Regions from separate parts of the Streptomyces sp. BBFR102 genome, predicted to be linked through region 1. Evidence: riboswitches for the same ligand, from Rfam matches in the RefSeq annotation. Region 1 holds a riboswitch; each other region holds the start of a gene.

Region 1 (7,455 bases):
GGTGGCGCGGCCGAGCAGGTCACGGGCCGAATCGGTGAGCAGCCGGCCGATGGGGACCCGCTGGACGGCGGGCGGGGAGGCGCCGGGAGTCATCCCGAAGAAGCGGTTCAGCAGATCGGAGAAGGGGTCGGGGCCCGGGCCCCCGAAGGACCCGAAGGACGACAACGACATGGTGGGTGCCTCCGCGGAGGTTCGCTGGCTGATGGCTCTTCCGTCGATTGGCGACTTTTCCCACTAGAACAAAGGGTGACGGGATGCGCCTGTTGGGCAGAGAGGACGTGCGGGCCGCGGCAGGAAGGCGAGGGCACCCGGGACTGCTTCTACATGCGTGTAGAGATGAGGTAGATTCGACGGCGTCGGCGCCGCCACCCACGGCGCCCGGCGCAGGCGTGGCGGCTGCGAGTCGTACGACGACACGCGGCCGGCCCTCCGGTCCGGCCGCCGCTCCCCGCCCGCACCCGGGGCAGTACGGCGCCGCGGTGCGGGACCCGGCACCAGCACGCAGGACGAACCGCAGAAGGAGAAGACCATGGGCGTTTCCCTGGCCAAGGGCGGCAATGTCTCTCTCAGCAAGGAAGCTCCCGGGCTGACCGCGGTCCTTGTCGGGCTCGGCTGGGACGTCCGCACGACGACCGGCAACGACTACGACCTGGACGCCAGCGCCCTGCTCTGCGACGAGTCCGGCAAGGTCGTCTCCGACCGGCACTTCGTCTTCTACAACAACCTGACCAGCCCCGACGGCTCCGTCGAGCACACCGGTGACAACCTCACCGGCGAGGGTGACGGCGACGACGAGGCCGTGAAGGTCGACCTCGCGGCGGTCCCGCCGCAGGTCACCCGCATCGTCTTCCCCGTCTCCATCCACGAAGCGGAGTCCCGCGGTCAGAGCTTCGGCCAGGTCCGGAACGCCTTCATCCGCGTGGTGAACCAGGCGGGCGGCGCCGAGATCGCGCGGTACGACCTGACGGAGGACGCCTCCACCGAAACCGCCATGGTCTTCGGCGAGCTCTACCGGCACGGCGCCGAGTGGAAGTTCCGCGCGGTCGGCCAGGGATACGCCTCGGGCCTGGCCGGGATCGCCCAGGACTTCGGCGTCAACGTCTGACCCACCCCCCCCCGAACACCCGTCGCCCGGCCGGCAACCCAATCCCCCGGGCGGGCGACGGGCTCTCCGCGACCCCTTCTCCGTGCTCCTGGTGGGCGCGGGGAGGGGTGTTGCCGTGGCTGCGAGAGGCGTACGCCCGGTGTCCCACGCGCCCTGCGCGCACCACCCAGAGTCCGGCGAGGCCGCGGATCGCCTGATTCCGGCCGGTGCGGGACTGGCCCGTCGCGGCGCGGGGGACATGCTCGCCAACGGTCCGCCAGGCTCGGCACGGCGGAAACGAGCGGCGTGGCCCACAGGAATGGCGGGCCCATCGGTGCGATCGGCACCGGCGTCGCCATCGGAGTCCTGGGGCGCGTGGTCGTCCCCGGCCGCCAGCGTGTCGGCTGCCGCTGACCGTCGTCGGCATCGTGGGGGATGCACATCGGCGTCTTCGTCTCCGGCCGGTCCGGTCTCGCCGGGATCAGGGGCGTCGGCTGGGCCGAACGGGGAAGCCAGATCGCGCTGGCCGTGACCGCCCTTGCCCGGGCCGCAGGCGGACGCCGGCGGCGGACCGGCCGGGCGGCCCGCTGCCGTCCGGCCGTCCGTGCTGTCGTCGCCGGATGGCGGCGGGCCCGGGGAGCCCGGAGCGAGGGGTGGCGCGAGGGGCCTCCCAGATGGCGTACAGTTGGTCTTACCGACGCGGGGTGGAGCAGCTCGGTAGCTCGCTGGGCTCATAACCCAGAGGTCGCAGGTTCAAATCCTGTCCCCGCTACTGAAGGCCAAGGCCCGGATTCCTTTCGAGGAGTCCGGGCCTTCGTCGTGTGTGCGTGGTCCCGGTACTCGTTCGGCGCTGTCCGGTCGCCGTTGCACGGGGCCGGCGGAAGCATGGGGGGAAGCGCCGGCGCGGGAGCGTGCGTGTCCGGGCCGGGCCGACCGGGGGCCGGCCGATAAATCAGGAGACAGGCTGGTGGGGAAACGCGGCGAAGCGGAGAAGGAGACGGGCCGCCCGGCCGCCGAGGCACCTCCCGCCGAGCGGGGCGCGGCCCGCCGGGGTCTTCTCGGCGACGGCCGCACGAGGAGCAGGTCCCGAATGCTGGTGCGGCTGCTGCCCGCGGCGCTGATCGTCGCGGGGATCGTCTTCGACGAGGCCACGCCGCCGCGTTTCAGCGCCAGCCCGCTCTACGCCGCGGCGCCGCTGATCGCCGCGCCGTTCTTCTCGCTCTTCGGCACCTTGCTGACCGGGGGCGCCGCGCTGGGCGTCGTGGGCCTGCTCCAGTGGCAGACCGCGACCCTGGGCGGGGTGGTCTCGACCACCGAGCTGCTCACCATCCTGACCTGCGCCCTCCTCGCGGTGCTCAGCAACCGCCTGGTCATCCGCAGCGGAGAGGAACTCGCCAGTGCGCGCAACATCGCCGAGGCCGCCCAGCGCGCCGTGCTGCCCATCCCCGCCGAACGCATCGGCGGCTTCGACGTCGCCGCCCGCTACGAGGCGGCCCAGGCCGACGCGCTCATCGGCGGCGACCTCTACGCCGTGCAGGAGACTCCGTACGGGGTGCGGTCGCTCGTCGGCGACGTACGCGGCAAGGGGCTCGGCGCGGTGGAGGCGGTCGCCGTGGTGATCGGCGCGTTCCGGGAGGCCGCCGAGCAGGAGCCGAGCCTGGAGAGGGTCGCCCAGCGGCTCGAACGCGCCCTCGCCCGCGAGGGGGTGCGGCGGGAGGGGCTGGACCAGTTCGAGGGGTTCACCACCGCGCTGCTGGCGGAGATCCCGCCCGGGCAGTCGGTCGTCCGCACGGTCAACCGGGGCCACCCTGAGCCGCTGGTGCTCCACGGCGACGGAAACGTACGGGCCCTGGTGCCGACCCAGCCGGCGCTGCCGCTCGGTATGGGCGATCTCGGGGTCTGGCCGGACCGTTCGGACGCGGTGCCGTTCCCGCCCGGCGCCACCCTGCTGCTCTTCACCGACGGCCTGACGGAGGCGCGGGATGGGCGCGGAGTCTTCTACGACCCGGTGACACGGCTGACGGGCCGTCGCTTCGAGACGCCCGGCCATCTCCTGGAGGCCCTCTCCCGGGAGGTCGGCGCGCACACCGGCGGCGGTCCGCAGGACGACATGGCGCTGCTCGCGCTCCGGCGGCCCTGAGGCGCCCGCCGCGGCACGTCGCCGGGCAGGTCACCGAGAGTGAGTGAACGGACGCTCCCCGCATAACAACTGACACACCGTCAGGTGTGGATGCGGTGGTTCGGGGCAGTCAACTCGCCCGACTCCGCCCCCCGGTGCCCCGGTACGTCCAGGCCCCGGAGTCCAACGATCACCTGGAACAGCTTGGAATCCGGGGTGGGTGTCTATTAACGTTCGATAACGCAGCGCGGTTGTCCCGGCCGTCACCCGAGACGGCTCCGCGCGCACGCGCCGAATCCCGTAGGGAACCGGGGAACCACTCCTTGGGGTGAATCGGACGCCTTTCGAGGCGCCCGTAGGAGACCTTCCTGCTCCGAACCCGTCAGCTAACCCGGTAGGCGAGAAGGAAGGAAAGGAGAGCGCCCGCGTGGCGTCGAACCGTCCTGCCCCTGAGGCCCTGTTCGTGCCGAACGACGAGGAACCGGTCACCGGTCCCACGGCCTACGGACCCGCCGGGGGGCCCTGGGAGGAATGGAATCCCACCGAGGAGTCCATCCGCCCCGTCCGTGGCCGACACCGTGTCGCGAAGCAGCGCGGCGGCGGCCTGGCCCGCTCCTCCACCGTCCTCGGTGTCGGCGTGATCGCCGCGGTGGGCGCCGGCGGTATCGCCACCGCCAAGGAGAAGCCCCCCGTCTCCATCTCCCTCCCCGACCTCTCGTCCGTCAAGGCGTCCCTCCCCGAGGTCGACTCGCTGCCGGGCGTCGGCACGCTGCTGGGCTCCGACGCGGAGTCCGACACGCAGGTGGCGGCCAGCCCGCTCACCGGCGCCGGAGTCACCGTCGCCGACGTCGAGCAGGGCACCACCGATGCCGGCGAGGCGCTGCGGGCCCGCATCATCCAGCAGGCCGAGCACCAGCAGGACCAGGCCGACCAGAGCGCGGCCCACGCCGCCGAGCAGGCCGCCGCCGCGCAGGCCGCCGCTGAGGCCGCGAAGGTCCAGGAGGCCGCCGAGAAGAAGCTGGCCGAGGCGGAGCGGGAGAAGGCCGAGAAGAAGCGGAAGAAGGAGGAGGCCGAGCGCCTCGCCAAGCTCGCCGCCAGCTTCTCGCTCCCCACCACCTCGTACACCCTGACCTCGACCTACGGCCAGAGCGGCACCATGTGGTCCTCCGGCTACCACACCGGACTCGACTTCGCCGCTCCCACCGGGACCCCGCTGAAGGCGATCCACTCCGGCACCATCAAGGAAGCGGGCTGGGCCGGATCGTACGGCTACCGGACCATCCTGGAGCTGGAGGACGGCACCGAACTCTGGTACTCCCACCAGTCGTCGATGTCGGTCAGCGCCGGTCAGAAGGTCACCACCGGCGACGTGATCGGCCGCGTCGGCGCCACCGGCAACGTCACCGGGCCCCACCTCCATCTGGAGATCCACCCGGGCGGCGGCGACGGCGTCGACCCGCTCAGCTGGCTGCGGAGCAAGGGCCTCAACATCTGACGTGCCGACGGGCGGGCGCCTCCCCGAGGTCTGAACGGGGCACGGGCGCCCGCCTGTCGCTTCACCCCGGCACGGTTCACAGCCGGTGTGTCCACATCCTCCGAGCTGGTCCCTTCCCGCGTCTCCTGCGCTCCTTCTGCGTGACTCACCGGCCGCTGCGGGGCGACCGCGTCCCGCAGCGGCCGGGCTGAACTCCGGCGGTCCTGACGGCTACCCCCCGACGTCAGGGCCGCCGGACCTGTTCGTCTCCACACCACCCGCGCGTCCCCTCCGGATGCGGCTGCACCAGGAATGGGCGGACCGGCTCGTTTGTTGATCTCCCCATGACCTCTCTCCGTCCTCTCGGCAACTCTGATCTCGACGTCTTTCCGCTGGCCCTCGGCGGCAACGTCTTCGGCTGGACCGCGGACGAGGCGCAGTCCTTCGCCGTCCTCGACGCCTACGCCGCCGCGGGCGGCAACTTCCTCGACAGCGCGGACACGTACTCCTCCTGGGTGCCGGGGAACAAGGGCGGTGAGTCCGAGGCCGTGATCGGCAAGTGGCTCGCCTCCCGTGGCCACCGTGACGAGATCGTCGTGGCCACCAAGGTCGGCGGCCACCCCCAGTTCAAGGGGCTCTCCGCCGCCAACGTGAAGGCGGCGGCCGAGGAGTCGCTCCGGCGGCTCGGCACCGACCGGATCGACCTGTACTACACCCACTTCGACGACCCGTCGGTGCCGGTCGAGGAGATCGTCACCGCCCTCGACGACCTGGTGAAGGCCGGCAAGGTGCGCGCCGTGGCCGCCTCCAACATCAGCCCCGAACGCCTCCAGGAATCCCTCGACTTCGCCGACCGCGAGGGCCTGGCCCGGTACGTCGCGCTCCAGCCCCACTACAACCTCGTCTCCCGGGACACCTATGAAGGCCGCCTCCAGCAGGTCGCGTCGCGTGCGGGCCTGGCGGTGGTGCCGTACTACGCCCTAGCCGCCGGCTTCCTGACGGGCAAGTACCGCCCGGGCACCACCGTGGAGAGCCCCCGCGCCGCAGGTGCCGGGCAGCTCCTGGCCACCGAGCGCGGCCAGAAGGTCCTGGCCGCCCTGGACACCGTCGCCGAGGCGCACGGTGTCGAGGTGGCGTCGGTCGCCCTCGCCTGGCTCGCCGCACGCCCGACCGTGGCCGCGCCGAGCGCCAGTGCCCGCACCGTGGAACAGCTCCCGGCGCTGCTGGCCGTCGCCGACCTCACGCTGACCGACGAGGAACTGAGCCTGCTCACGGTCGCCTCGGCCTGAACCCGACCGCAGCCTCCCGGGAGGCGGCCTCGGCTACCGGTGCTGCGGGGGTATGTGCGGCGGGGCCGCGTACGGCCACGGCTGCGGCGCCGGGGGTCCGGCAGATGCGGGCCCCCACCCCGCCGCGGTCGGCCCCTGCCACGGCGCGCCCCAGGCAGCCCCGCCCCTGCCCGGAGGTCCGTACGGACCACCCCAGCCCCAGCCCCCGTGCTGGGGCGGCAGCCACATCGCGGGCGGCGGGGGCGCCAGCAGGCGGGCGGCGTGCAGCTGGGCCGGGCGGATCGCCTCCCTGCGCTCCCAGAGGGAGGCGAGCAGGGCGCGCTCGCGCTCGACGAAGTCCGGCTCGGCCCGGCCCCGCTCGCCGCGGCGGCGCAGCAGGGCCAGAGTGGTGGCGTCGCGCTGGTAGGCGGCGAGGGCGCGCACCGCCTCGCGGCCTCCGGCGCGTCGGGCGTGGTCGCGGGCGAGGTGACGGCCGTTCATCGTGCCGAGGGCGGTCGGCTCGGCCGGGGCGAGCCAGCCCGCCGCCACGTACGCGGGGAGATGGGCGCGGACGCCGCGCAGCACGTCGGCGCGGGCCCACACCAGCAGCCAGACGGAGAGGCCGAAGACCGGAACCATCACCAGCGCGTAGACGATGACGAAGCCGAAGGGGCCCATCAGGGTGGCCGAGCCGTTCCACAGGCCGTGCATACCCATGGAGAGCAGCAGGCCGCCCAGCGGCAGGAGGGCCCGGCGCAGGCGATGGCGGCTGAGGGTGCGGGCGGCCAGGCCGAAGCCGATCCCGGTGAGCAGGGTGAAGAGCGGGTGGGCGAAGGGCGACAGCACGATCCGTACGAAGAAGGTGGCGGCGGTGACCGAGGCCATGCCGCTGTCACCGCTCAACTGGTCGCGGCCGAAGGCGTTCCCGAGATAGAGGATGTTCTCGGTGAAGGCGAAGCCGACGCCGGTGAGACCGGCCGTGACCGCGCCGTCCAGCAGGCCGCGGAAGTGCTGCCTGCGGAAGAGGAAGATCAGGAGTACGGAGACCGCCTTGGCCGACTCCTCGACGACGGGGGCCACATAAGTGGCGCCGACCGCGTTGGGTTTCAGCGGCTCGTCACCGCCCGCGAACGGCTCCAGGGTGGAGCCGACGAGCCACTCGGTGGCCAGGGTGTTGGCGACGATGGCGATCAGCGCCGCTGCGCAGGCCCCCCAGGCGAAGCAGAAGACCAGATTCCGCCACGGGCCCGGTTCGACCGCCTCCACCCAGCGGAACACCGCGAACAGCAGCGGCACCGGGAGCAGGGCCAGGCCGAGACCGACGAGGAAGCCGTGCGTACCGGTCTGTTCGCGGACCAGGGCGAGGATGATGCCGCCCGAGACCGTGAGCAGACCGACCAGCAGGCCCACCCGCACCGCGTGCCGCTGCCACCAGCGCATGCGGGCGAGCGCGGCCGGATACGGGGGCATCGGCGGCGGGGGCGGCAGCGCCTCGCCGGGGCCGGCGCCC
Region 2 (7,455 bases), 2.6 Mb from region 1:
GGTGACCGGTTCGCCGCGCGCCCGCCGGGCGGCGGTGCGGGGGCTGGCCTCGCTCGCCCTGGCCTCGGCCACCATCAACACCCTCGGCAAGCGGACGGTGCGGCGGCGGCGCCCGGGGCTGGAGTCGGTGCCGCTGATACGGCAGCTGAAGCGGCAGCCGATCACCTCCTCCTTCCCGTCGGGCCACGCGGCGTCGGCGGCGGCCTTCGCGACGGGGGTGGCGATGGAGTCCCGGGGCCTGGGCGCGGCGGTGGCCCCGCTGGCGGCGGCGGTCGCCGCCTCCCGCGTCCACACCGGTGCGCACTACCCCGGTGACGTGCTGGCCGGGGCGGCACTGGGCGCGGGTGCCGCCTTCGCCGTACGCGGCCTGGCGCCGACCCGGGACCAGCTCCCCTCCCCCGGGCGCCCGCTGGTGGACGTACCGGCGCTGCCCCGGGGCCACGGCCTGGTCATGGTGGTGAACCAGGGCGCCGGCACCCCCGACAAGGCGCGGGTGCTGCGGGAGCTGCTGCCGGAGGCCGAGGTGGTGGAGTGCGAGGGCGAGGGGCTGGTGGCGGAGCTGGAGAAGGCGGCGGAAGGTGCGCTGGCCCTCGGCATCTGCGGCGGCGACGGTTCGGTCAACGCGGCGGCCGGGGTGGCTCTGCGGCACGGGCTGCCGCTGGCGGTGCTGCCGGGCGGCACCCTCAACCACTTCGCGTACGACCTCGGGATGGAGGACCCGAAGGAGCTGTGCCGGGCGGTGGAGGCGGGCGACGCGGTCGCGGTGGACGTGGGCCGCTTCCGTTCCGGCGAGCGGACCGGGCACTTCCTCAACACCTTCAGTCTGGGGGTCTACCCGGAGCTGGTCCGGGAGCGGGAGCGCTGGTCGGGCCGGGTCGGCGGGCGGCTCGCGGACGTGGTGGCGGCGGTGCGGGTGCGGCGCCGGGACCATCCGCTGGAGGCGGTGGTCCAGGGTGAGCGGCGCCCGCTGTGGCTGCTGTTCGCGGGCAACTGCACCTACCGCCGGATGGGGCTGACGGGCGGGCGACGGGTGGATCTGGCCGACGGCCTGCTGGACGTCCGCGCGGTGCACGGCGGGCGCGGGCCGGGGTTCCGGCTCGTGGCCGCGGCGCTGGCGGGCCCGCTGTCCCGCTCGCCGTTCCACGCGGCGGTGCGGGTGCAGCGGCTGCGGATCGGCGGGATCAGCCCGGGAACGCCGCTCGCCTTCGACGGCGAGGTGAGCGACGCGGGTCCGAGCCTGGAGCTGGACAAGCTCCACGAGGGACTGCGGGTGTACCGGCCGCTGTCGCTCTGATCCGGCGACCCCGCGCACGGGAGGCGCCCACGCCCACCGGCTGCCGCAGCACCCCGGCGATCCGGTGGGCGCCCCGCGCGAGATGCGCCGGGTGTGCGCCGGGCGCCTGGTCGCCGTGCGCAACGCGGACTGCGCGGCGACGACCTGGCACCCGGCGCGCCCCGGACTCGACGCGTGGCTGGAGCCGTACCGGTCCGTGGCGCGGGCGAGCGGGTCGCGGGCCGGCGGCTGCGGGCGTGGGCGCGTGAGGCCGGGTTCAACGGCCTCACGGCGGCCGCCTCCGCCTGGTGCTACGCCGACGAGGCGGAGCGGGCCTGGTGGGGCGGACCGGGCGACGGCCTCCGGGTACGCGACGCGGGCGGTCGGCCTCGGGGAGGCGGACCAGGCCGGACTGGAGCGGATCGCGGCGGCCTGGCGTCGGTGGGCGGCGGCCCCCGACAGCTGGTCCGCGGTGCTCCACGGGGAGCTGCTCTGCCGCGCCCGAGCGGAGCGGGCCGCGAGTCCACACCCGGCCGGGGTGACACAGCGTCACCCTCGTGCGGGGCGGGCGCCGCGCCCCATCCGGCCTACCCACCCTGCCGACCGACACCCCTCCTTACGGACATATAGGGCATCCACCCCCATATGCGCCAATTGCCGCCACGCCGGGCGCCGTTGAGCCCGCCTCGTGAGCAGCGTCATAGCGGTCACGGTCCGTGGCAGCCACCACCGGCCGGGGCGCAGCACCCGCCACGCCCGGAAAGATCACGAATCTACGGAGGGTGACCACCTCCGGAACAAAGGATCAAGAAAGCGACTTCCAGGGCGCCGACGCTGCTTGTTCCCGGGAGCCCGGCTCGTCTACGGTCACCGTCATTCCGGATGGACCGCCTAATCCTGCCGCCGTCCGGTATCCCACATCGACCCTTCCACGGCAGGAGCGGGGGACCCAGGTAAGCCGCCGGAACCGGAGCAGCGCACCGCGCACGCCACCGGCCCCCCGGCTAGGGGTGAAGCCGCGCCACACGGCGCGGCCGGGCAGCTCCAGCCCGAACCCGACAGCTCACCTCGCAGGCGCCGGAGAGGAACCTTCATGCCCGCCAAGGGGAAGCACCGCCGTACCAGGACCATGCGCATAGCCCGCACGCTGGCCGTCGCCGGCTCGGGCAGCGCCGCCCTGGCCCTGCCGCTGATGGGCGCCGCCCACGCACAGGCCGCCGAGAAGTCGGCGCCGGAGTCCGTCGCCGTCCAGCAGGCCGTCGCCGCAGCTCAGCAGCAGGCGCCGAAGAACGCCTCCGCCGACACCAAGACCTACGAGGTCGTCGTCGGCGACTACCTGGCCAAGATCGCCGCCGCACAGCACGTCGACGGTGGCTGGGAGCAGCTCTACCAGGACAACCGCAAGGTCGTCGGCTCGAACCCGGACCTCATCCTCCCGGGCATGAAGCTCTCGGTGGACGGCACCGTCGCCGAGGCCCCGAAGTCCGCCCCGGCCAAGCCGCAGAGCGCGCCGAAGCAGGCCGCGCCCAAGGCCGACACCAGCGCCTCCACCGCGAAGAAGACCGAGACGGCGCCGCAGCCGGCCGCCCCGGCGAAGCCGCAGGCCGAGCAGGCCGAGCAGCCCGCCGCCTCCACCGGCTGGGTCCGCCCGGTCGACTCCTCCCCGTCCACCGCCTACCGCGCCTCCGGCGGCAGCTGGTCCTCCGGTTACCACACCGGTGTCGACTTCTCCGCCTCCTCGGGCACCTCCGTCAAGGCCGTCGGCGCGGGCACCGTCGTCTCCGCCGGCTGGAGCGGCTCGTACGGCAACGAGGTCGTCATCAAGCACGCCGACGGCAAGTACTCCCAGTACGCCCACATGTCGTCGCTCTCGGTCTCGTCCGGCCAGACCGTCTCGGCCGGCCAGCAGATCGGCCTCTCCGGATCGACCGGCAACTCCACCGGACCGCACCTCCACTTCGAGGTCCGCACCGGCCCGGGCTACGGCTCGGACATCGACCCGCTGGCCTACCTGCGCGGTCACGGCGTCTCCGTCTGACACCTCCCGGCACCGCCGGGTCCTCTCCTCACCGCCGGCCGGGGGCCGGACCGGGGCACACCGCCCCGGCCCGGCCCCCGGCCGCGCGCGTGCCGCCGGTCGCTACCGCCCGGCCGTCCCGAGGATCAACGACCGGAGCGGGCCGGCCCGTCGGCAGCGCGTGGCCCGCGCCGGGCACGATCTCCACCTCGGCACGGCCCACCAGCGCGCCGACGCGTGCGGCCACCTCCCGCGTGTCGCGCGGGGCGCCGCGCTCCCCGAGCAGGAAGGGCGCGGGGACCGTCAGGCGGCCAGTTCCTCGCAACTGCCTGAACTGGCCCGTCCGCAACGCGGTGAAGGTCTCCCGCCCGTACCGGTCCAGCCCTCGACCGCAAGGGGAGCGCTCCGCTCCCGGCCTTCTGCACCACGCTTCAGGCGAGGGCGGCAGATCTCCGGCTCCTCGGGCGGTGGCGGTTCAGCGGACCGTCCGGAAGAACGCCCGGATGTCATCGAGGAGCAGGTCGGGGGCCTCCATCGCGGGGAAGTGGCCGCCGCGGTCGAACTCCGACCAGTGCGTCACGTTGTGCTCTCGTTCGGCGATACGACGCACTCCGGGGTCCCCGGGGAAGACAGCGACGCCGTGGGGCACCGGGGACGCGGAGACGGCCGAGCCCCAGGACTTCGCGCTCTCCTTGTACAGCCGGGCCGAGGAGGCGGCGGTGCCGGTCAGCCAGTAGATGCTCACGTCGGTGAGCAACTGGTCCCGGTCGACAGCTTCCTCGGGAAGCTCGCGGGCGGGGTCGGTCCACTCCTTGAACTTCTCCGCGATCCACGCCAGCTGTGCGGCCGGCGAGTCGGTCAGGCCGAACGCGACGGTCTGCGGACGGGTGGCCTGGATGATCGCATAGCCGCTGCCGTCCTGGTCCTGGTACTGCCCGAGCCGCTCCAGCTCTACCGGCGACAATCCGTCGGACTCCGCCGGGTCGCCGGTCGGAAAGCCCAGTCCGCCGTTGACGTGCACCCCGGCGACGTTCCCGGGGGCGACACGGCCGAGTTCGGGCGAGATCACGGCACCGCTGTCGCCGCCCTGGGCGCCATAACGTTCGTAGCCCAGGCGCCGCATCAGCTCCGCCCAGGCTCGCGCGACCCGGTGCAGATCCCAGCCCGGCTGGGTGGTCGGCCCGGAGAACCCGAACCCCGGGATGGACGGAGCGACGACGTGGAACGCGTCGGCGGGATCGCCGCCATGGGCCCGCGGGTCGGTGAGCGGGCCCATGATCTTCATGAACTCGGCGATCGAGCCCGGCCAGCCGTGCGTGATGATCAACGGCAGTGCGTCGGGCTCGGGGGACCTCACGTGCAGGAAGTGGACGTGCTGCCCGTCGATCTCGGTGGTGAACTGGTCGAACCGGTTGAGCGCGGCCTCCTGCGCGCGCCAGTCGAAGCCGGAGCGCCAGTACTCGGCGAGTTCCCTCGCGTAGGTGACCGGGACGCCGTAGGACCAGCCGACGCCGGAGAGTTCGTCGGGCCAGCGGGTGCGCGCCAACCGCTCGCACAGGTCATCCAGATCGGCCTGCGGGATGTCGATGCGGAAGGGGCGGATGGAGGGGTCGGTGCTCGCCAGGCTGTTCATGGGAAGAACGCTACGGGCGGGTCAGGACAGATACGGTCCTAGGTGCGAGGGAGACTGCCCGTCATGCGGGAAACCTCGGCGCGCCTTCTGACACTGCTGTCCCTCCTCCAGAGCCACCGCGACTGGTCCGGCACGGAACTCGCCGAACGGCTCGGCGTGACACCACGTACGGTGCGCCGGGACGTTGACCGGCTGCGCACACTGGGCTACCCCGTGCACTCCAGTGCCGGGACAGCCGGCTACCGGCTCGGCGCCGGGACGCGACTACCGCCGCTGCTGCTCGACGACGAGGAAGCGGTGGCGGTCGCCGTGGGCCTGCGTACGGCCGCGGGCGGAACCGTTGCCGGGATCGCCGAGTCCTCCGTACGCGCACTGGCCAAGCTCGAAGGCGTCCTGCCGTCCCGTCTCCGGCACCGTGTGCACGCGCTCCAGTCGGTGACGGTGCCACTGGCGCAGGCCGGGCCGACGGTCGCGCCGGACACCCTGACGGCGATCGCGGCGGCCTGCCGGGACCACGAGACCCTGCGCTTCCACTACCGCGCCCATGACGCCACCGGAACCCGCCGCGAGGCCGAGCCGCACCGCCTGGTGTTCTCCGGGCACCGCTGGTACCTCCTCGCCTACGACACCGCGCGCGCCGACTGGCGCACCTTCCGCGTCGACCGTCTGACCCTGCGTACCCCCAACGGCCCCCGCTTCACGCCCCGTCAGGCCCCCGCTCCCGACCTCGCCGACTACGCCTCCCGCGCCTTGTCCACCGCCCCCTACCGCCACCAGGCACGCGTCACCGTCCACGCCCCGGCAGCCCGGGTACAAGAGCGCATGCCCGCCGCCGCGGCGACCATCGAGCCACGCGACGCGCAGTCCTGCACGGTGACGGCCGGCGCGCACTCCCTGGACGAACTGGCCCTGTGGCTGGGCCTGCTGGCCACGCCGTTCACCGTGCACGAGCCACCCGAACTGGTGGTACACCTACGGGAGATCGCGGCCCGACTCACAGCGGCGACACGCACCTGACGCCGCCCGCGCCGACCGCCTCGTCCCCGCCGACCCCGGACCGCGACATCGCGGCCCCCTGCCTTCGACCTCGTCGTCGCACCGACGATCACCCCCACGTCCGCGCCTTCGCGGGAAATCACCTGCGGGCGTCCCGGGGCGTCCGTCTCTCTGGGCGGCACCGGCTTCGGCCCCACCGTCCTCAAGGCAGGATGCTCTTCACCGTCCTGGCCACGTGCGCCGAGTGCGCGGCCGGACTCCTGCCGCTGCCCATCCGTCAGGGCATGGCGGCTGCCGGGACCATGGGGAGACCGAAGAGCACCAGCCGAAGCCGGACGCCCCCGACATCCCCACTCGGCCCAGGTCCACGACGCGGGTGGACAGACCATCGCCGGACTCGGCGAACTCTTGTACAGCGTCCCTGAGTCGGTACTCCGAGAGGGACCTGACGGTACGGGCGTGGCGTGCCATCATGAGGGCGTCGCGAGGGCTTGGGATCTTCCTCCGCCCGGCGCCGCGCGGCGAGGCCAACCGCGAGCGCGCGGGCCGGAGCGTCAGGAATGGGTGAAGCGTGGAAATCCTGGGGACCACACTGCGGATCTGCGTCGAGGATCTGGAGGCGGCGGTGCCGTTCTACGAGCGGCTGGCGGGCAGCCGGGCGATGCGGCACCAGCAGGGCGGGGTCTCCGTCGCCGCCGTCGGCTGCTTCCTGCTGATGAGCGGGCCCAAGGCCGACCTGGACGTGCTGCGGAAGGTCGCCGCGACCATCGCCGTGGCCGACGTGGAGCAGACCGGCCAGGTCCTCGCCGCCTCCGGCGCGGCGGTGATCGCGGGCCCGGTGGCGACCCCGGCCGGGCGCACCCTGGTCGCGATGCACCCGGACGGTTCGGTCTTCGAGTACGCGGACCGGCTCGGCGCCGCCGCCTGATGGGCGCTCAGTCGCCGGCGGCCCGCTCCTGCCCGGCGGGCCGCATCCGGAAGTCGTAGGCGGCGGGCAGGGGTTCACCGCTGAGACGGGCCCAGGTCTCGCTCAGCACCTCGTCGCCCTCACGCAGGTCTGCCACCTCGAACCCGCCGGTGAACACGGCGAGCGCGGCCTCGCGCTCCCCCTCGGCCAGCAGCAACTGTGCCTCCAGGAGCCGGAAGCGGCCCCGGGCGCGGGTCGCGGGGTGCAGCCGCCCGTACGCCTCGCGGGCCGTCCCCGGCCGGTCCGCCGCGAGCAGCGCCGGGACGGCCTCCCGGACCAGCGCCGCGATCAGCGGGGAAGGTTCGTCGGCAGGGTCCTCACCGGCTGGGGTGCCGCGCCGGGCCAGGGCGTCGGCCAGCGCCCCGGCATACCGTTCGGCGGCACGTACGGGGTGATGCGCCTCGGTGTCGGCGACGGCGAGGGCGCGCAGCACGGGCCAGTGCGCGGCGCCTTCGGCCCCGGGGCCGGTCAGGGCCCGCTCCCAGCTGCGGACGGCCTGGGCGCGGTCGCCCGCGTGCCACTGGGCGACGCCGAGGTGGTACTCGGTGAGCGGGCCGGGCGGGGCCGTC
Region 3 (7,455 bases), 660 kb from region 1:
CCCGGCGGCCCGCCGACGTGCCCCTCCGGCCGCCCCAGGACCGCACCCGTCCAGTCTGGGCGACACCCGGCAGGAAAAGAGGACGCGACGCGACGAGTTCCTCCCGCACCACGGGTCTGTCCTGGCGCACCGTGGAACAAGCCGCTGTACACACCGACCCTGGGAGCATCGCCATGCGCATCGTCATCATCGAGTTCACCAGCCTCGACGGCATCGTCCAGGCACCCGGCGGAGCCGGGGAGGACACCGACGGCGGCTTCGCCCACGGCGGCTGGTCGAACGCCTACTTCGACCCGGAGGTCGTCGGCGGCACCTGGGACTCGGTGCTGGAGCGGGCCGACGCCCTGCTCTACGGCCGCCGCACCTGGCAGGTGATGGCGGCGGCCTGGCCGCAGGCCGAGGACGACCCGTTCGCCGGGCGGATGAACGCGATCCGCAAGTACGTGGTCTCCGGCACGCTCGGCGAGGCCGACCTGACCTGGAACAACAGCCAGCTGATCGCCGGGGGCGAGGCGCTGGAGGTGATCCGCGGGCTGCGCGCCGGCGGGGGGCGCGACCTCGTCCTGCTGGGCAGCGCCTCGCTGGCCCGGACGCTCCTCGCCGAGGGCCTGGTCGACGAGCTGCGGCTGATCGTCATGCCGGTACTGCTCGGGGGCGGCAAGTCGCTCTACCCGACGGACGGCGGCAAGCGGCCGCTGGAGCTGGTCTCCACCACGACCAGCCCGGCCGGCGTCAACGTCTGCACGTACCGGGTCCTGCGCGAAGGCTGACCCGGTACGGCCCGGGGCCGCTCCCCTACAGCTTCTCGACCGGCGCGTACCGCAGCAGCAGCCGCTTGGGCTTCTCGCCGCCGAAGTCGACGGTGGCCTCGGCGGCCGAGCCCGCTCCCTTGACGCCGACGACCGTGCCGAGGCCGAACTGGTCGTGGGTGACGCGGTCACCCACGGCCAGCGAGACCACCGGCTGCTCGGCGGCGCGCCGGGTGGCGAAGGCCGGGGCGCCCTTGGCGCGGGCGGAGGAGGAGAGCGAGGAGGCGACCGAACCGGCCGGGCCGCGCGGGCTCACGGCGGCCGGCGCGCCCATGGCCCCGGTCCGCTTCCAGTGCAGGTGCTGCTCGGGGATCTCCTCCAGGAAGCGGGAGGGCGGGTTGTACGAGGGCTGGCCCCAGGCGCTGCGCATGGCGGCGCGGGTGAGGTAGAGCCGCTCGCGGGCGCGGGTGATGCCCACGTAGGCGAGGCGGCGCTCCTCCTCCAGCTCCTTGGTCTGGCCGAGGGCGCGCATGTGCGGGAAGACGCCGTCCTCCATGCCGGTGAGGAAGACGACGGGGAACTCCAGGCCCTTGGCGGTGTGCAGGGTCATCAGGGTGATGACGCCGGAGCCGTCCTCGTCCTCGTCGGGGATCTGGTCGGAGTCGGCGACCAGGGCGACCTGCTCCAGGAACTCGGGGAGCGTCCCGGCGCCCTCCTCCTCGCCGCGGTCCTGCTCGAACTCCAGGGCGACGGCGGCCAGCTCCTGGAGGTTCTCGATGCGGGTCTCGTCCTGCGGGTCGGTACTGGCCTGGAGTTCGGCGAGGTAACCGGTGCGCTCCATGACCGCCTCCAGGACGGTGGCGGGCCCGGCGCCGGACTCGACCACCGTGCGCAGCTCTTCCATCAGCGCGTTGAACCGCTTGACGGCGTTGGCGGAGCGGGCCGCCATGCCGTACGCCTCGTCGACCCGGCGCAGGGCCTGCGGGAAGCTGATCCGCTCGCGCTGCGCGAGGGCGTCGATCATCGCCTCGGCGCGGTCGCCGATGCCGCGCTTGGGGGTGTTGAGGATGCGGCGCAGGGAGACGCTGTCCTCCGGGTTGGCGAGGACGCGCAGGTAGGCGAGGACGTCGCGGACCTCCTTGCGCTCGTAGAAGCGGACGCCGCCGACGACCTTGTAGGGCAGGCCGACCCGGATGAAGATCTCCTCGAAGACCCGGGACTGGGCGTTGGTGCGGTAGAAGACCGCGATGTCGCCCGCCTTGGCGTCGCCCGCGTCGGTCAGCCGGTCGATCTCCTCGGCGACGAACTGGGCCTCGTCGTGCTCGGTGTCCGCGACGTACCCCGTGATCCCGGCGCCGGCCCCGGCGTCGGTCCAGAGGTTCTTCGGGCGGCGGTTCTCGTTCCGCTCGATGACGGCGTTGGCCGCGGTGAGGATGGTCTGGGTGGAGCGGTAGTTCCGCTCCAGCAGGATCGTGGTGGCGTTCGGGTAGTCCTCCTCGAACTGGAGGATGTTGCGGATGGTGGCGCCGCGGAAGGCGTAGATCGACTGGTCGGCGTCGCCCACCACGCACAGCTCGGCCGGTTCGGGGGCCGGGTGGAGCGGGTCGTGGTCGGACTCGGCCCCCTCGGGGACGTCCGCCGGGCGGTCGGCCGGGGTGCCGACCAACTCCCTGATCAGGGAGTACTGGGCGTGGTTGGTGTCCTGGTACTCGTCGACCAGGACGTGCCGGAAGCGGCGCCGGTAGTGGTCGGCGACCTCCGGGAACGCCTGGAGCAGGTGGACCGTCGTCATGATGATGTCGTCGAAGTCCAGCGCGTTGGCCTCGCGCAGCCGCGACTGGTACATCGTGTACGCCTGCGCCAGCGTCTTCTCGAACCCGTCGGCCGCCCGGGCCGCGAAGTCCTCCGGGTCGACCAGCTCGTTCTTCAGGTTCGAGACCTTGGCCGTGAACGCCTTCGGCGGGAAGCGCTTCGGGTCGAGGTCGAGGTCGCGGCAGACCAGGGCCATCAGCCGCTTGGAGTCGGCCGCGTCGTAGATCGAGAACGACGAGGTGAAGCCGAGGTGCTTCGACTCGCGGCGCAGGATGCGCACGCAGGCGCTGTGGAAGGTGGAGACCCACATGGCGCCCGCGCGCGGGCCGACCAGTTCCTCGACGCGCTCCTTCATCTCGCCCGCGGCCTTGTTGGTGAAGGTGATCGCGAGGATCTGGCCGGGGTGCACGCCGCGCTCGCCGAGCAGGTGGGCGATGCGGTGGGTGAGGACCCGGGTCTTGCCGGAACCGGCTCCGGCCACGATGAGCAGCGGCGACCCGCTGTGGACGACGGCGGCACGCTGCTCGTCGTTGAGTCCGTCGAGCAGGGCGGCCGGGTCGACTGCGGGACGGGGGGCGCCGTCCCGGTAGTAGGCGTCCCGGTCCGCGGGCGCGTCGAACTTCCCGCCGAACAGGTCGGCGGGGATCTCCTCCGGCGCCTCCTCCTCGGGCGGGGGCGGCGGCTCGTCCCCGAGCCGGGCGGAGGGCGCCGAGGACTGGAGGTCGGCCAGGAAGCTGTCGTCAAAGAGGCTGCTCATCGCCTACCGAGTCTAGGCCGCCCCGCCGACAACCGGGCCGGCCTTCCTGGGACCGGAGCCCTGGCCGCGGAGAACGTGACGTACCGGACACGGGTGCGGCTCCAGACGATGTGCGCCAGGTCACCGCGGTGACCGTCCGAGCCCGCCTTTCGACCGTTCACCGACAAGATAACGAAAACGTATCGGGCATATCGCACATCAACCTTCACAGGCACCACACGAGTTGGCTAGCGTGCTGGCCGGGTCGGTTCGTCCCCCACCGGCGACTCGCGCCGGAGCGCACCGCCCCCTGCCGAATCCGGTACGCCCCCCCCACGGGCCCCGGAGCCGGGGACCCACCGCGCACCACCGGGGTGAATCGGTACCCGCCACGGACCAGGCCCGTATTCGGGGCCCGCCCGTCCGGAACCGTAGGGCAGCCTTCCGTCCGCCCGAACCCGACAGCTGACCCGGCAGGCGGTCCACGGAAGGAGTCGCACGTCTTGGCGTCGCATCGCAAGCCTCGTGCCCCGCGCAACCGCACCGCCGGTGCCCTCGGCCTCACCACCGCCGCCCTCACCTCGGTGGCCCTGCTGTCGCAGACCGCGCAGGCGGCCCCGCAACGGCCGGCGGCCAAGCCCTCCCTGGAGGAGGTGCAGAACAAGGTGGACCGGCTCTACCGCGAGGCCGGCACGGCGACCCAGAAGTACAACGCGGCCCAGGAGCGGACCCGGACCCAGCGCGCCGAGGTCGACAAGCTGCTGGACGGCGTCGCCGAGCGGGCCGACAAGCTGAACGCTGCCCGTGGCGAGCTGGGTGCCTTCGCCGCCGCCCAGTACCGCAGCGGCGGCCTCTCCGAGACCGCCACCCTGCTGCTCGCCGACGACCCGCAGAGCTGGTTCGACCAGAGCCAGCTGATGAACCGCCTCACCCAGCGCCAGAAGGTGGTCATCGACGACTACCAGGCCCAGCAGGCCGAGGCGGGCCGCGAACGCGCCAAGGCCGCACGCCAGCTGGAGAGCCTCACCGAGTCGCAGCGCGCCCTCAAGGACAGCAAGCGCGAGGTGCAGGGCAAGCTCACCGAGGCCCGCACCCTGCTCTCCGAGCTGACCGCCGAGGAGAAGGCCCGGCTCGCCGAGATCGAGCGGAGGAAGCAGGCCGCGGCGGAGCGCAAGGCGAAGGAGCGCGCCGCGGAGGAGGCGGCCGAGCGCGAGGCCCGGGAGGCGGCCGAGGAGAAGGAGCGCGAGGAGTCCGGCTCGGGCTCCGGGTCGGGTTCCGGCACGGGCACCGGCTCCGGCGGCGGCTCCACGGCACCCGACTCCTCGTACGCGGCCAAGGCCGGGAAGGTCATCGCCTTCGCCCGCGCCCAGATGGGCAAGCCGTACGTGTGGGGCGCGGCCGGCCCCGACTCCTTCGACTGCTCCGGCCTCACCCAGGCCGCCTGGAAGACCGCCGGCATCTCGCTGCCGCGCACCACCTGGGACCAGGTCGGCGTCGGCCAGAAGGTCTCCGTGGACGCCGCCCAACCCGGTGACCTGGTCTTCTTCTACGACGACATCAGCCACGTCGGCATCTACATCGGCGGCGGCGAGATGATCCACGCCCCGAAGCCCGGCGCCGATGTCCGGGTCGAGTCGATCTACTACATGCCGATCCACAGCGTGGTGCGGCCGGCCTGACCGGCCCGCGCGACGGCGAAGGCCGGGCTCCTCCCCGTCGCTCGACGGTGGGGGAACCCGGCCTTCGCCGTGTGTGCAGCGGCCCGCGCGGTGCCCGGTGGGCGGCGGGGTCAGGTCCAGACGGTGGCGATGAAGATGTTGAGGACGGTCAGGCCGCCGACGGCGGCGAAGACGCCCTTGCCGACCTTCTCGTCGTCGCGTTTCACGTAGACCAGGGCGAGGATCACGATGAGGACCAGCAGCTTGATGCCGATCTTCATGTGGTTGAGGGTGCCGCCGTCCATCTCGCGCAGACCGACCAGGATGATGCCGGTCACGAGCATGGTGAGGGCGCCGTGGAGCATGGCGGGGATGAAGCGGGCCGTACCCGCACCGATCGCCTTCATCTGGGTGAGGAAGCCACCCAGGAGTGCGGCGATGCCGATGATGTGCAGGCCGACGAACACATTGATGAGAACGTCCATGGCTCGCACCCTAACGAGGCCCCCGGCACCCCCGGCGCACCAGGGTCCTACCCGCCGAGACGGCGGTGGTCCACGGGCAGGGGCCCACGGCTGAGCACCGTGCGGACGTCGCGGACGGGACCGATGGCGAGGATCTCGTCGAGCAGCACCTGCTCGTAGGGCGGGAGCGGGAGGCGGGCCATTCGGTCACGGGCTCCCGGCAGATGGCGCAGAGGTGGCGGGGAAGTGGTCGCAAGCGGTCGGGGAGCGGTTCCGGGCGGATGTTTGCGGACAATCCGGCACCGGGCCGTGACATCCGGGATTAGCTCCTCCCTGGCGCGTCCGGCAGTCGGCATAGTCCACAGGCACCGGCCGCGCCACCGAGACGGCCCGGCGAAACCCGCTCCCCCTGTGCGGGCTCCGCCAGGGCCCGGCTCACCCCCCCCCGACCCCGATTGGAAGGACGCGCGGCTGTGGCCTCGCACCGGAAGCCTCGATTCCGCAAGCTGGCGGTGAATCTCCCCGCCCCCGGGCGCCTCACCCCGGGAGCCTCGCTGCGTACCGCCACCGCCACCGCGCTGGCCCTCGCCGGGGCTGCGGGGTCGGTGGTCGCCGGGTCGCCCGTGGCGCAGGCCGCGCCCGACCCGACCCCGGTGCAGGTCAAGGCCGAGGTGGACCGGCTGCACCGGGAGGCCGAGATCGCCACCGAGAAGTACAACGGGGCGAAGGAGGAGGCGGACAAGGGCGAACGCCGCCTCGACCGGCTCCAGGACGAGGCCGCCCGGCGTACCGCCCAGCTCGACCAGGCCCGTACCGCACTCGGCACCACCGCCGCCGCGCAGTACCGCGCGGGCGCGGTCGACCCGTCCGTCGAACTCTTCCTCACCTCGGACCCGGACGGCTACCTCGACCGGGCCGCCCGCGCCGACCGCGCCGCCGGACGCCAGAACGCCCAGATCGCCGGGGTGCGCCAGAAGATGCGCGCCGTCGACCGGTTGCGCGCCGAGGCCGACACCGTCCTGGCCGGGCTGGAGAAGCGCCGCGGCGAACTGCGGACGCACAAGAAGACCGTCACCGGCAAGCTGGCCGAGGCCCGTGCCCTGCTCGCCCGCCTGACCGCCGCCGAACGCGCCGAGGTCACCGGCGAGGACCCGCGCGCCTCCCGCGACCAGGCCCGCCCCGCCACCGCCCCGGCCACCGGCGCGGTCAAGGCCCCCGACTCCCGCGCCGCCCAGGCCATCGCCTTCGCCCGTACCGCCATCGGCAAACCGTACGTCTGGGGCGCCACCGGCCCGAACGCCTTCGACTGCTCGGGCCTGACCCAGGCCGCCTGGCGCGCCGCCGGCGTCTCGCTCCCCCGCACCACCTACACCCAGATCAACGCCGGCCAGCGCGTCTCCCGTGACCAACTCGCCCCCGGCGACCTGGTCTTCTTCCACTCATCGATCAGCCACGTCGGCCTCTACATCGGCAACGGCCAGATGATCCACGCCCCCAACCCGAGCGCCCCGGTCCGCGTCGCCCCGATCAGCGAGATGCCGTTCGCGGGGGCCACCCGGGTGGGGTGAGGCAGCACCGGCTCAGGCGTGGCTCGCGCCCGGCCGGCCGCTTCCACGCGGCGGGTCGGTCAGCCTGCGGTACCCCGCGCCGAGCGCGAGCGCCTGGGCCAGGGCGCCGACGCCGACGCCGACGAAGGGGAGCGGGCCAGGGAGGGAGACGAAGAGGAAAGAGGTCGGGGCGGTGACGAAGAAGCCCCAGACGGCGGCCAGGCTCGCGTCGGCGTGGGGTACCAGGAGCGTGTCCACGGTGATCCAGATCCAGACGGCGGCCACGACGGCCAGGTAGGCGAGGGCGACCGGGTTGAGCAGGGCGCGGCGGACGGTCGTACCGGCGGAGCGCTGGGCGGCAGCCATGTGTGGGTCTCCTGAATACCGTGGTGGGTGGTGTCGGGTCCCACGGTGTCAGGGGCGGGGCGGGACAGCCTGAGTAGAGGTACTCACGCGCGTCATCGGTACGTGTAGGTGTTCAGGGCGTCG
Region 4 (7,455 bases), 2.4 Mb from region 1:
CCCATCATAACGTCATGTACGTCCTGTACATTTTTTACAGATGATGCGGCGAACGAGCGCCGCACCGCCGTCCGTGAGATCTGGGGTCCTCCATGCAGCGCGCCACCGCCCGCCACCACCTCCCCGAGTTCACCGAGCGCACCTCACAGGGAACCAGGACGCAGGACCCGTACAGCAAGCTCTTCTCGGAGCGGATCGTCTTCCTCGGCACCCCGGTCGACGACGCCTGCGTCACCGACGTCATGGCCCAGTTCCTCTACCTCGAACACGCCGACCCCGACCGGGACATCCAGCTGTACATCAACTCCCCCGGCGGCTCCTTCAGCGCGATGACGGCGCTCTACGACACCCTCCAGTACGTCCGCTGCGACGTGGCGACCACCTGCCTCGGACAGGCCAACTCGGCGGCGGCCGTCCTGCTCGCCGCCGGCGCTCCGGGCAAGCGGCTGATGCTGCCGGGCTCCCGGGCCGTCATCCGCCAGCCCGCACTGACCGACCCGGTGGAGGGGCAGGTCAGCGACCTGGCCATCGAGGCGGAGGAACTGCTGCGCATGCGCGCCCTGTTGGAGGAACTGCTCGCCCGCCACACCGGCCGCGACCGGGCACGGATCTCCGAGGACATCGAACGGGACCTGCACCTCGACGCCCGGCAGGCGGTGGCGTACGGCCTCGCCGATGAGCTGATCGGCAGCCGCAAGGGCTAGAGGATCCGGCGGATCCTGTGCGGTGTCCGCGACATCCGTGTGTGCCACGGGCCGATCGGGCCGCTGCCGCAGCCGCGCCGTGAACCGGGGCGCCGAGGCTCCGCACAGCCCTGCCCGACGGGTGCGGGGGCGGCGACACCGGAGGCACGCGTCCCACTCCGGGAGACGGCGGGACTGGGTCTCATCAGGACCGGAGCCGGACAGCGGGGGCCGCCGTCGCCGTGCGCCGGGCACGCCCTCCGGACCGGTGGGGCGTCAGCGGAGGGGCCCGTCGCGCTCCCCCGCCCCCGCCGAGCGCCGTTCACCGCGCGGCGGAGCGCACAACCCGCCACACGCCCGGCGCGCCACGCCCGGAACGGCCCGTACGGGCTACCCCCGGACGGTGTATTCCGGGCCCCTCTTCCCGGCCCCTCCGGGTTGCGCACGCGGTCCGCCCCCGTCTACGCGTCGGCCGCTCCGCCGCTGGTCCGGCCCTGCGTCCCGACGTGGACACGCCCGGGCCCCGCACCGTGCCCACTCGAACAGGGCAGGGGAGGCCGAACTCACAAACCGCCCCCTCCTCCCCGAAAACGCCGCCCTCGTACGTGAAGATCCGTCAGGACGACAAGCCCCCGCCGCAGCGGCGGGGCGGTCCGGGCGGACGCCGAGTCCTGCCGCCGTCCGGACGACAGGTCGACACCGAGTGGATCGGCAGGAGTGGAGGACCCAGGCACGACGGGCCCAGGAGACCGGCGACGGACTCCCACGGCCCTTGGGGTGAAGCCGCCGCGGCGGCCGGGCGACTTCGCAGGTCCGAACCCGACAGGTCATCCTTCACAGGCGGCTGACGAAGGGTTACGCATGACTGAGCGCAATCGAGTCCCGTCCCTGCTCTCCCGGGCCGGCGCCGTATCGGCCCTCTCCCTCGCCGCGATGAGCACCACCCTGGTCGCCCCGGGCGCCGCGCCCGAGGCGGCGGCGGCCACCCACGCCGCCAAGGCGCTGCAGATCGCCTCCTCGATGAAGGGCTCGCCCTACCGGTACGGCGCGACAGGCCCCCGCAGCTTCGACTGCTCGGGGCTGACGCTCTACTCGTACAAGAAGGCCGGCAAGAAGCTGCCACGGACGGCCGCGCAGCAGCACAACCGGACCAAACGGATCTCCGCCGCCAGTCGGCGCAAGGGCGACCTGGTCTTCTTCCACTCCGGCGGCCACGTCTACCACGTGGGCCTCTACGCCGGGGGCGGCAAGATCTGGCACTCCCCCAAGAGCGGCGCGGTGGTGCGGCTGGAGAAGATCTGGACCGGCAGCGTGCGGTACGGGCGCGTGAACTGAGCGGCGCCGCCGGCGGCCGGCCCGTACGCCCCGGACGTACGCGTACGGGTCAGCCGCCGACGGTGCCGGGCCAGGGCAGGTCGACGCGGACGGTCTTGCCGCCCTCCGCGGTCGGCACGACGGTGAGCCGGCCGCCCTGCTCGGCGGTGAGCCAGCGGACGATGGCCATGCCCCGGCCGCTGTCCTCCTGGACCGCCGCCTGAAGCCTTCTGGGCCAGCGCGGATGGCTGTCGGTGACGCCGAGTCGCAGCCGCTCGTCCTGGTGGAGCGCCATGGAGACGGTGAAGGTCGGCGAGTGGCCCTGGGTGTGCTGGACGGCGTTGGTGACCAGCTCCGAGATGATCAGGCGGACGGTGTCCGCCGCCTCGGAGTCCGCCGGAAGGCCCCACTCGGAGAGAACGGTCAGGACGTGGGTGCGGGCGGCGGAGACCGAGGCCGGATCGCTCGGCAGAGTGACGGTTGCTTCGTGGTGGTCTGCCATGGCTGCGTCGCCCTTTCCTCGGAGCCGGTCGCGGCCCCGTGGACGGATGAACTCGGGGTGTGGCGGGACCGGTTGCCTCCACGTCAGACTGCCACTGTGTCGTCCGTCACGTGAGCCGATCCCTCAAGATGTGCATATATCTGTCGCTCGATGCGGTGAACTCTGCGACGGGCGACCGCATCCGGCCCCTCCCACGGGTGTGCCATGGGCGGCGTCGCCCGCACCGAAACGGCCACCGGAAGGAGACCCGCATGCGGAACGGACCCGCCGTGCGCCGGCGCAAACTCGGAGCCGAGCTGAAGGCCCTGCGCGGCCGCGCCGGCCTCACCAGCGACCAGGCGGCCGGGCTGCTGGGCTGGCACCAGTCGAAGGTGAGCCGGATCGAGACCGCCCGCAGCGGGGTGAAGCCCGAGGACGTGCGCCGCCTGCTCGACGCCTACGACGTCCGCGAGCCGAGGCTGCGCGAACTGCTGGTGGCGCTGACCGGCACCGAGCGGGACGGGGAGCACCGGCGCTGGTGGCACCGCTACCGGGGCGTGCTGCCCCCGGAGTACCGGGACTTCATCAGCCTGGAGTCGCAGGCGACGCGGATGCGGACACTGGAGACCTCGGTGGTACCGGGGCTGCTCCAGACCCCGCAGTACGCGCGGGCGGTGACCAGGGCCTCCCTGGCAGGGGTGCCTCAGGCGCAGGTGGACGAGTTGGTGGAGGTGCGGCTGGCGCGCCAGGAGGTGCTGCGGGCCGACCGGCCGTTGGAGCTGAGCGCGGTGATCGACGAGTCGGTGCTGCACCGCCGGATCGGCGGCCCGGAGGTGATGCGCGGCCAGTTGGCGGCGCTGCGGGAGGCGGCCGCGCTCCCCCATGTCGTGGTCCAGGTGCTGCCGTTCACCTCGGGAGAACACATCGGCCTCACCGGCCCTTTCGTTATCTTCTCTTTTCCGAACATGAACGATCTGGATTTGGTCGTTCTTGACCACCTGACGAGTAGCCTCTATCTGGAGCGGAAAGAAGACCTCTCGGCATACGCCGACGCCTTCGCCTCCCTTCAGGCGCGGGCGCTGTCAGCAGAGGACTCGCTGCTTCTCCTCGCCGAGAAGCACGACGACGGCCCGTAAGGAGGCGCCGTGACCGCACAGCCTCGGTACGTCCCGGTCAGCAGCTCACTGCAAGGCGTCCGGTGGCGGCGCAGCAGCCGCAGCACCGGGATGAACAACTGCGTGGAGACCGCCGAACTCACCTCGGGCCCGCACGCGGGTCTGCTCGCCGTGCGGGACTCCAAGAACGCCCTCGGCCCCGCACTGCTCTTCTCCCCCGCCGCATGGCGGGGCTTCGTCACCGCGCAGGGCCCTGGCACCACGGCCTGACAGCGGCTCAGGCGGCCCCGCCCTCCCCCGCTCAGCGGGCGGTCGGCGGGGCCGTCCGCGTGAGGACGTCCAGAGCCCGGTCCAGGTCGGCCGGGGTGAGGTCGGCGCTGGCCGTCAGCCGCAGCCGCGAGATGCCGTCGGGTACGGACGGCGGCCGGAAGCAGCCCACCGCCACACCCTGTTCGCGGCAGCGCGCGGCCCAGTCGGCCGCCTCCTGGGCCGAGGGCGCGCGCACCGAGACGACCGCCGCGTCCGGCCGGGCGGCCTGGAACCCGGCGGCGGTGAGGGCACCGTGCAGGTCGCGGGCGGTACGGCGGACCCGGGCGGCGCGCTCCGGTTCGGCGCGCAGCAGGCGCAGGGCGGCGAGCGCGGCGCCGGCGGCGGCCGGGGCGAGGCCGGTGTCGAAGATGAAGGTGCGGGCGGTGTTGACGAGGTGGTCGATCACCACGGCCGGGCCGAGGACAGCGCCGCCCTGGCTGCCCAGCGCCTTGGAGAGGGTCAGGGTGACGACGGTGTCGGGCGCGCCGGCCAGCCCGGCGGCGTGGGCGCTGCCCCGGCCGCCCTCGCCGAGGACCCCGAGGCCGTGGGCGTCGTCGACGAGGATGCCCGCGCCGTGTTCCCGGCAGGCGGCGGCGAGCGCCGGGAGCGGGGCGGCGTCGCCGTCGACGGAGAAGACCGCGTCGAAGACGCCGAGGGCCGGGCCCCGGTGGGCGGCGAGTGCCTTGCGGACCGCGTCGGGATCGGCGTGCGCGACCACCTCGGTGGCGCCCCGGGCCAGCCGGCAGCCGTCGATGAGCGAGGCGTGGTTGGCGGTGTCGGAGACCAGCAGGGTCCCGGCGGGGGCGAGCGCGGTGACCGCCGCGAGGTTGGCCGCGTACCCCGAGGCGAGGACGAGGGCGGCCTCGGCGCCGCAGAAGCCCGCGAGTTCCCGCTCCAGTTCGGCGTGGAGCGCGGTGCTGCCGCTGACCAGTCGGGAGCCGGTGGCGCCGGCACCCCAGCGGCGGGCGGCGCCGGCTGCGGCCTCGGTGACCTCCGGGTGGCGGGCGAGGCCGAGGTAGTCGTTGCCGGCGAGGTCCAGCGTGCCCCAGGCGGCGGGCCTCGGGCGCAGGGCGCGGGTCAGCCCGGCCTCCGCGCGGCGGGCAGCCGCCCGGCTGGTCCAGGCGAACGGCCCGACGGGTCCGGGGGTGGAGTGGGGCATGGGCCGTCCTCAGCTTCGCCGGGGCAGGGCGGCCGGGCCGCCGTTTGTGAGCAGTGCACAGACACTAGCCGGTCGGAAGCCGGGGCAGGATGTGGTAATACCCACAGCACTCACCGGGGGCGTTGTAGGAAGTCTCCTTGGCCCGGGGCGGCTCCGTGCGTCAGGATCAGCCGCATGGATCTCCTGAAGACGCTGGTGGACAAGGGACTTCGGCGTGAGCTGCCGACCCGTGACGAGGCGCTCGCGGTGCTCGCCACCTCCGACGACGACCTGCTGGACGTGGTGGCCGCGGCGGGCCGGGTGCGCCGTGAGTGGTTCGGCCGCCGGGTGAAGCTGAACTACCTGGTCAACCTCAAGTCCGGGCTCTGCCCCGAGGACTGCTCATACTGCTCGCAGCGGCTCGGCTCGCAGGCGGGCATCCTCAAGTACACCTGGCTGGGCGCCGAGGAGGCGTCGAAAGCGGCTGCCGCGGGGCTCACCGGCGGTGCGAAGCGGGTCTGCCTGGTGGCGAGCGGCCGGGGCCCGACCGACCGGGACGTCGACCGGGTCTCGAAGACCATCGAGGCGATCAAGGCGGACCACGAGGACGTCGAGGTCTGCGCCTGCCTCGGGCTGTTGTCGGAGGGTCAGGCGGAGCGGCTGCGCGCGGCGGGCGCCGACGCGTACAACCACAATCTGAACACCTCCGAGGCGACCTACGGGGAGATCACCACCACCCACACGTACGCGGACCGGGTGGAGACCGTCCAGCGGGCGCAGGGCGCGGGCCTGTCGGCCTGCTCGGGGCTGATCGCGGGGATGGGCGAGAGCGACGAGGACCTGGTCGATGTGGTCTTCTCGCTGCGCGAACTGGACCCGGACTCGGTGCCGGTGAACTTCCTGATCCCCTTCGAGGGGACGCCGCTGGCCCGCGAGTGGAACCTCACCCCGCAGCGGGCGCTGCGCATCCTCGCCATGGTGCGGTTCGTCTGCCCGGACGTGGAGGTGCGGCTCGCCGGGGGCCGCGAGGTGCACCTGCGCACCCTCCAGCCGCTCGCCCTGCACCTGGTCAACTCCATCTTCCTGGGCGACTACCTGACCAGTGAGGGCCAGGCCGGCCAGGCGGACCTGGAGATGATCGCGGACGCCGGGTTCGAGGTGGAGGGCGCGGGGACCACGACGCTGCCCGCGCACCGCGCCGACGTGCTGCCGGGGGGCTGCGGCGGCCACGGGGCGGCCGAGGACGCCGGCGCACCGGCGCACGCCTGCGGCTCCGGGGCCTCCGGCGGCTGCGGCCCGTGCGGCGGCGCGCACGCGGAGCCCGAGGTTCCGGCCGCGCGGGAGGCGGGCGAGGCCCGCACCGACCTGGTGGCAGTGCGGCGCCGAGGTGCGGGAACGGACGTCGCCCCCAATGCCTGAGCCCACCCAGGCCCTGCTGTCGCCCGCCGGGTCCTTCCCGGCGGACCCGGCGGGGCTGCTCGCCCTGGACCGGCGGCACGTCTGGCACCCGTACGGCCCGATGCCCGGAAGCTCCGACCCGCTGGTGGTGGAGTCGGCCTCCGGGGTGCGGCTGCGGCTGGCGGAGCCCGTCGAGGGGGTGGCGGAGCTGGTCGACGGCATGTCGTCCTGGTGGGCGGCGGTGCACGGCTACCGGCACCCGGTGCTGGACGAGGCGGTCCGCGACCAGTTGGGGCGGATGAGCCACGTCATGTTCGGCGGGCTCACCCACGAGCCCGCCGTGCGGCTGGCGACCCGGCTGGTGGAGCTGGCGCCGGAGGGTCTGGAGCACGTCTTCCTCGCCGACTCCGGATCGGTGTCGGTCGAGGTGGCGGCCAAGATGTGCCTGCAGTACTGGCGTTCGCTGGGGCGGCCGGAGAAGCACCGGCTGATGACCTGGCGGGGCGGCTACCACGGTGACACCTGGCAGCCCATGTCGGTCTGCGACCCCGAGGGCGGCATGCACGACCTGTGGTCCGGGGTGCTGCCCCGGCAGGTCTTCGCCGACGCGCCTCCGGACGGCTTCGACGCCCCCGTCCCCGAGGCGTACACGGCGCACCTGTGGGAGACGGTCGAGCGGCACGCCCACGAGCTGGCGGCGGTGGTCGTGGAGCCGGTGGTGCAGGGGGCCGGGGGCATGCGCTTCCACTCCCCGGCGCTGCTGCGGGTGCTGCGCGAGGCGTGCGACGCCCACGGGGTGCTGCTGGTCTTCGACGAGATCGCCACCGGTTTCGGCCGCACCGGCGCCCTCTTCGCGGCCGGGCACGCCGGGGTCTCTCCCGACGTGATGTGCGTGGGCAAGGCCCTGACGGGCGGATACCTGACGCTGGCGGCGACGCTGTGCACCGGCCGGGTCGCGGCGGGGATCGCCCGGGGCGAGGTCCCGGTGCTCGCGCACGGCCCGACCTTCATGGGCAA

The links. Region 1 has a riboswitch for cyclic di-AMP ahead of ACSLIC_RS11950 (M23 family metallopeptidase). Riboswitches for the same ligand answer to the same signal wherever they lie in the genome.
Region 2: another riboswitch for cyclic di-AMP. It lies ahead of ACSLIC_RS23425 (peptidoglycan DD-metalloendopeptidase family protein); the one in region 1 lies ahead of ACSLIC_RS11950 (M23 family metallopeptidase).
Region 3: another riboswitch for cyclic di-AMP. It lies ahead of ACSLIC_RS09065 (NlpC/P60 family protein); the one in region 1 lies ahead of ACSLIC_RS11950 (M23 family metallopeptidase).
Region 4: another riboswitch for cyclic di-AMP. It lies ahead of ACSLIC_RS01540 (C40 family peptidase); the one in region 1 lies ahead of ACSLIC_RS11950 (M23 family metallopeptidase).

What each region holds. Positions count from the first base shown of each region.
Region 1 covers NZ_CP195757.1:2,694,437-2,701,891, reverse strand. The annotation lists gene ACSLIC_RS11970 (ATP-dependent Clp protease ATP-binding subunit) at 1-171, opposite strand, end outside; gene ACSLIC_RS11965 (TerD family protein) at 530-1,105, shown strand; tRNA gene ACSLIC_RS11960 (tRNA-Met) at 1,783-1,856, shown strand; gene ACSLIC_RS11955 (PP2C family protein-serine/threonine phosphatase) at 2,052-3,224, shown strand; cyclic di-AMP (ydaO/yuaA leader) riboswitch at 3,483-3,619, shown strand; gene ACSLIC_RS11950 (M23 family metallopeptidase) at 3,631-4,698, shown strand; gene ACSLIC_RS11945 (aldo/keto reductase) at 5,022-5,966, shown strand; gene ACSLIC_RS11940 (PrsW family intramembrane metalloprotease) at 6,000-7,455, opposite strand, start outside.
Region 2 covers NZ_CP195757.1:5,294,030-5,301,484, reverse strand. The annotation lists gene ACSLIC_RS23435 (bifunctional phosphatase PAP2/diacylglycerol kinase family protein) at 1-1,294, shown strand, start outside; partial or broken gene ACSLIC_RS23430 (SAM-dependent methyltransferase) at 1,323-1,775, shown strand; cyclic di-AMP (ydaO/yuaA leader) riboswitch at 2,185-2,365, shown strand; gene ACSLIC_RS23425 (peptidoglycan DD-metalloendopeptidase family protein) at 2,367-3,311, shown strand; gene ACSLIC_RS23420 (epoxide hydrolase family protein) at 3,766-4,923, opposite strand; gene ACSLIC_RS23415 (helix-turn-helix transcriptional regulator) at 4,987-5,940, shown strand; gene ACSLIC_RS23410 (VOC family protein) at 6,491-6,847, shown strand; gene ACSLIC_RS23405 (DUF5107 domain-containing protein) at 6,855-7,455, opposite strand, start outside.
Region 3 covers NZ_CP195757.1:2,031,111-2,038,565, forward strand. The annotation lists gene ACSLIC_RS09055 (dihydrofolate reductase family protein) at 174-770, shown strand; gene pcrA (DNA helicase PcrA) at 796-3,318, opposite strand; cyclic di-AMP (ydaO/yuaA leader) riboswitch at 3,613-3,792, shown strand; gene ACSLIC_RS09065 (NlpC/P60 family protein) at 3,801-4,976, shown strand; gene ACSLIC_RS09070 (hypothetical protein) at 5,087-5,440, opposite strand; gene ACSLIC_RS09075 (hypothetical protein) at 5,488-5,622, opposite strand; gene ACSLIC_RS09080 (NlpC/P60 family protein) at 5,893-6,987, shown strand; gene ACSLIC_RS09085 (SCO4225 family membrane protein) at 7,000-7,332, opposite strand; gene ACSLIC_RS09090 (PI-PLC domain-containing protein) at 7,425-7,455, opposite strand, start outside.
Region 4 covers NZ_CP195757.1:334,953-342,407, forward strand. The annotation lists gene ACSLIC_RS01535 (ATP-dependent Clp protease proteolytic subunit) at 93-704, shown strand; cyclic di-AMP (ydaO/yuaA leader) riboswitch at 1,371-1,541, shown strand; gene ACSLIC_RS01540 (C40 family peptidase) at 1,545-2,018, shown strand; gene ACSLIC_RS01545 (ATP-binding protein) at 2,068-2,499, opposite strand; gene ACSLIC_RS01550 (helix-turn-helix domain-containing protein) at 2,751-3,614, shown strand; gene ACSLIC_RS01555 (DUF397 domain-containing protein) at 3,624-3,863, shown strand; gene ACSLIC_RS01560 (8-amino-7-oxononanoate synthase) at 3,895-5,061, opposite strand; gene bioB (biotin synthase BioB) at 5,236-6,459, shown strand; gene ACSLIC_RS01570 (adenosylmethionine--8-amino-7-oxononanoate transaminase) at 6,452-7,455, shown strand, end outside.